Regions from separate parts of the Hydrogenophaga sp. PBL-H3 genome, predicted to be linked through region 2. Evidence: riboswitches for the same ligand, from Rfam matches in the RefSeq annotation. Region 2 holds a riboswitch; the other holds the start of a gene.
The links. Region 2 has a riboswitch for manganese ahead of F9Z44_RS21420 (TMEM165/GDT1 family protein). Riboswitches for the same ligand answer to the same signal wherever they lie in the genome.

Region 1: linked by a shared signal. The riboswitch ahead of F9Z44_RS13780 (TMEM165/GDT1 family protein) and the one ahead of F9Z44_RS21420 (TMEM165/GDT1 family protein) in region 2 are both predicted to bind manganese.

Annotation. Positions count from the first base shown of each region.
Region 1 covers NZ_CP044972.1:2,984,889-2,987,331, forward strand. Annotated here, with positions in the region: gene F9Z44_RS13775 (restriction endonuclease subunit S) at 1-87, opposite strand, end outside; gene F9Z44_RS13780 (TMEM165/GDT1 family protein) at 711-1,289, opposite strand; yybP-ykoY riboswitch at 1,296-1,469, opposite strand; gene F9Z44_RS13785 (CoA transferase subunit B) at 1,487-2,125, opposite strand; gene F9Z44_RS13790 (CoA transferase subunit A) at 2,127-2,443, opposite strand, start outside.
Region 2 covers NZ_CP044973.1:171,556-173,998, forward strand. Annotated here, with positions in the region: gene F9Z44_RS23065 (hypothetical protein) at 51-509, shown strand; gene F9Z44_RS23070 (hypothetical protein) at 600-800, shown strand; yybP-ykoY riboswitch at 902-1,074, shown strand; gene F9Z44_RS21420 (TMEM165/GDT1 family protein) at 1,077-1,649, shown strand; gene dmeF (CDF family Co(II)/Ni(II) efflux transporter DmeF) at 1,660-2,443, shown strand, end outside.

The sequences.
Region 1 (2,443 bases), on a different replicon from region 2:
TTTTCTTCCAACGATGATGCTGGGTTGATCCTTGTAATACTTATCTGTTCGGTCTTTCTCCCCGTTTGCTCCATAGGCTGGGTACAGACCATTTGGATTGCGGTCCGACGGGGCTAGTGGCTTGCAGAAGAAATCTTGGCTGAACGCCGGGGAACGCCTCTCCCATCGCGGTTAAAGATTGAAGGCTCAATCTGGTCTAAATCCAGGACTCGCTTCTGAACTCCAAGGAATCTCGCATGGAAAATCAAGGTGAGTCAAACACGGCCACTCAACAACACGCTTCGCGTCTTCTGCTGAGCGAGTCGACCACTGATCTAACCAAAATCTGCTGGACGCAGTTGCTCCGAGAGGAACCGGAACTGGTCGGGCCCCGGAGGCCGTTTGACCCACTGCCCGACGACTTTTCGCCTGAGAAGTTGTTCGGGTAAGCGTATCGAGCAGGATCACGCATGTTCTATTCTTGAGGAAGACGTGCGTGAGTGTGTCACCGGTCAGCAACGCCTCGATTCGAGGGCGCATGAGTTTTTCACCGATGGCCTCCAAAGCCATCTGACGTGAGCACGAGAATCAAAGCGGGGGAACAGATGGGGGAACAAATTGACCTCCCATCATCAAAAGTCGATTAAAAACAAGTACTTGGCGACGTTTTTCGATTCCCTTCACCTCCACACATGCAAAAGGCCCCACCCGGGGCCTTTTTTTGTGGGTGCTCAGCCGATGAACGACTTGCCGACACCCAGCAGTGTCAGCACGCCAAGCACCGCAAAAATCAGCGCAGCAATGCCGTGCACCAGCTTGATGGGCACCCGCCGGGTGAGCTTGTCGCCGAAGAACACCACCGGCGCATTGGCCAGCATCATGCCCAGCGTGGTGCCGATGACCACCGCCACCAGCGGCTCGTACTGGGCCCCCAGCGCCACCGTGGCGATCTGGGTCTTGTCGCCCATCTCGGCCAGGAAGAACGCCCAGGTGGTGGCGACGAACACACCCATGCCGCGCCGGGGTGGCATGTCATCTTCGTCGAGTTTGTCGGGGATCAACATCCAGGCCGCCATGGCGATGAACGAGATGCCCAGCACCCAGCGCATCACGTCGGGGCCGATGGCTGCCATGACCCAGGCACCCACGGCACCGGCCAGCGCGTGATTGAGCACCGTGGCCACGAAGATGCCGGCCACGATGGGCCAGGGGCGCTTGAAGCGCGCGGCCAGCACGAGGGCGAGCAATTGCGTCTTGTCGCCCATTTCGGCGAGGGTGACGATACCGGTGGATATGAGAAAAGCTTCCAAGACAGTGCTCCGAGGGCCGGCAGAAACCAAAAGACCACACGGCATCCCCGGCCCATCCGGAGGCAGTGTGGTCAAAGGTCTTGCCAGGCTGAAGGCTGTCGGCGCCATGGCCATGAGGGCCAAGTGTGTTGACGCAGACCTCTGCAGGGCGCAGAGCGGCTACTCCCCAATGACGGGTGCGGTAGGGAGTATAGCCGTCAGATCAGCGCGGGGCCGGTCTTGGACTGGATGAACTCGCGCGTCACGCCCGGTGCCAGTTCCACCAGCTTCAGGCCTTCGGGTGTCACGTCCATCACACCCAGGTCGGTGATGATGCGGTCGACCACACCCACACCCGTGAGCGGCAGGGAGCACTGGTCGAGGATCTTCAGGTCTTCGGTGCCGTCCTTCTTCCTGGCCACGTGCTCCATGAGCACGATCACGCGCTTGACGCCCGCCACCAGGTCCATCGCGCCGCCCATGCCCTTGACCATCTTGCCGGGGATCATCCAGTTGGCCAGGTCGCCCCGGGCGCTCACCTGCATGGCGCCCAGGATGCTCAGGTTGATCTTGCCGCCGCGGATCATGGCGAAGCTGTCGTGGCTGCCGAAGATGCTGGAGCCCGGGATGGTCGTCACGGTCTGCTTGCCGGCGTTGATGAGATCGGCATCGACCTCGTCTTCATTGGGGAAGGGGCCAATGCCGAGCATGCCGTTTTCGCTTTGCAGCCACACCTCTTTGTCGGCGGGCACGAAGTTGGCCACCAGCGTGGGAATGCCGATGCCCAGGTTCACATAGAAACCGTCTTCGAGTTCGTGGGCTGCGCGCGCAGCCATCTGGTCTTGGTTCCAGGGCATATCAGACTCCCGCCTTCTCTGTGATGGTTCGCTTTTCGATGCGCTTCTCGGGCGTGGCGTTGAGTACGATGCGGTGCACGTAGATGCCCGGGAGGTGGATGTGGTCGGGTGCGATGGCGCCCTTCTCCACGATCTCCTCCACCTCGACCACGCAGATCTTGCCAGCCATGGCCACGGCCGGGTTGAAGTTGCGCGCGGTGAAGCGGAACTGCAGGTTGCCCGAGGTGTCGGCTCGCCAGGCTTTCACCAGCGACACGTCGGGAACGAGCGCGCGCTCCATCACGTAGGTTTCGCCGTCGAACTCGCGCAGCTCTTTGC
Region 2 (2,443 bases):
GCGAGGTCGCCCGTCGCATCTCTTCTTCTTGCCACTCCCGAGGCCTTCCGATGCATAACGTCAAATATGGACGGGCGCTTGTCGCCCTTGCCCTGTCCTGCCTTGCCTACACCGTTCCGGCGGCAGCCGGACCTTCCGACTATGTCGTCACGCCTATCGTCGAGGAGGGCGAGCGCGAGATCGACTTCAAAGCCGGCACGCGCAAGTTGCGCGATGGCACCCGCGAGAGCGCCTGGTCGATCGGGCTCGGCTACGGCGCCACCAGTTGGTGGTTCACCGAGCTGTATGCGAAGTGGCACCACGAGCCGGGCGCGCCGAGTGCCTTCGACGCCTGGGAGTGGGAGAACAAGTTCCAGCTCACAGAGACCGGGAAGTACCCGGTCGACGTTGGCTTCCTGCTCGAGATCGAGCGACCGAAGGACCGCAGCGAAGGCTATGAATACAAATGGGGCCCGCTGCTGCAGTCGGAGTTCGGCCTGTGGCAGGCCAATCTCAATCTGTTGATCTAGAAGCACATCCGCATCGCGGAGCCGGAGAAGGCCGAGCTCGGCTACCAGTGGCAGCTGAAGTACCGTTGGACACCAGCTCTCGAGGCCGGTGTGCAGGGTTTCGGCAACATGGGCCCGTGGAATGACTGGGCGCCGTCGAGAGAGCAGTCGCACATCGCAGGACCGGCCCTGTTCGGCCGAGTCAAAGTCGGCGATCACCAGACGATCAAGTACAACGCTGGTGTGCTGTTCGGCATCAACCATGCGTCGCCGAAGCACACGCTGCGAGCGCAGGCGGAGTTTGAGTTCTGAGCCGATGACCAGCGGCGATTCGACAGACGCGGGCGACGTCATCGCCGCCTGAAAGGTACCGCTGCTCCTGGTGCGCTGAGACCGCCCGATATACTTGCCCCTCACCCGTCATTGGGGAGTAGCCGCCCTGCGCTCGCAGGGGTCCGCGTCAACACACTTGACCCTCATGGTCATGGCGCGGACAGCTTCAAGCCTGGCAAGACCTTTGACTGCACTGCCTCCGGATGGGCCGGGGATGCCGTGCAGTCTTCGTCTTCGCTGGCCCTTGGAGTTTTCATGGAAGCATTCCTCGTCTCGACCGGCGTCGTCGCCCTGGGTGAAATGGGCGACAAGACACAGCTGCTGGCCATCGTTCTGGCCGCAGCCTTTCGCAAGCCCATCCCCATCATCCTTGGAATCCTGGTTGCGACCCTCGTGAACCACGCGGCCGCCGGCGCCGTGGGCGGCTGGGTGGCCCAGGCCATGGGTCCGAACATCCTGCGCTGGGTGATCGGTGTGTCGTTCCTGGCCATGGCGGGCTGGATGCTGATCCCCGACAAGATCGACGACGACGCAGCGGGTGGCAAGCAGCGCTTCGGCGTGTTCGGCACGACGGTGGTCGCCTTCTTCCTGGCGGAGATGGGCGACAAGACGCAAATCGCCACCGTGGCCCTGGCCGCGCGCTACACCGACATCGTCCAGGTGGTGCTGGGCACGACCTTCGGCATGATGCTGGCCAACGTGCCGGCGGTCTTCCTGGGCGACAAGATCGCCAAGAAGGTGTCGATGAAACTGGTCCACGGCATCGCGGCCGTCATCTTCGCCATCCTCGGCGTGCTGACGCTCCTGAACGTCGGCAAGCTGTTCTGAAGGGCTGACCATGCACGCTGACGATCTTGCCAAGTGGCAGCACGACCACGTCTTTGATTCAGGAAACGCGGCTGGAGAACGCGGAACGCGCGTGGTGATGTGGATCACCGCTGCGATGATGGTCGTCGAGATCGCCGCGGGTTGGTTCTACAACTCGATGGCACTGCTGGCCGACGGCTTCCACATGAGCAGCCATGCCGTGGCGATCGGACTGAGTGCGTTCGCGTACTCGGCGGCGCGCAAGCACGCGAAGGACACCCGGTTCGCCTTTGGAACCTGGAAGATGGAGGTGCTCGGCGGGTTCGCGAGCGCCATCTTCCTACTGGTGGTCGTGGGCCTCATGGTGTACGGCTCGGTAGAGCGACTGATCACCCCCGAGCCGATCCACTACAAGGAGGCCATGCTCATCGCGGTGCTCGGCCTGGTGGTCAATCTCGTCTCGGCACGCATCCTGGACGCGGCGCATCACCACGACCACGGGCACGATCACCATGGTCATTCGCACGAAACGAGTCACCACCACGACCTGAACCTCAAGTCAGCCTACGTCCACGTCATCGCCGACGCGGCGACTTCCGTGGCGGCGATCGCGGCACTCGCCGGCGGTTGGTGGCTGGGTTGGTCATGGCTTGATCCGGTCATGGGCATCGTTGGCGCTTTGGTCGTCGCGCTGTGGGCCAAGGGGCTCATCGTTGAAACCAGCAAGGTGCTGCTGGACCGGGAGATGGACCATCCGGTGGTCGACGAGATCCGGGCGGTCATTGCCGAGCGCGGCGCCGAGAGTGAAACCCTCG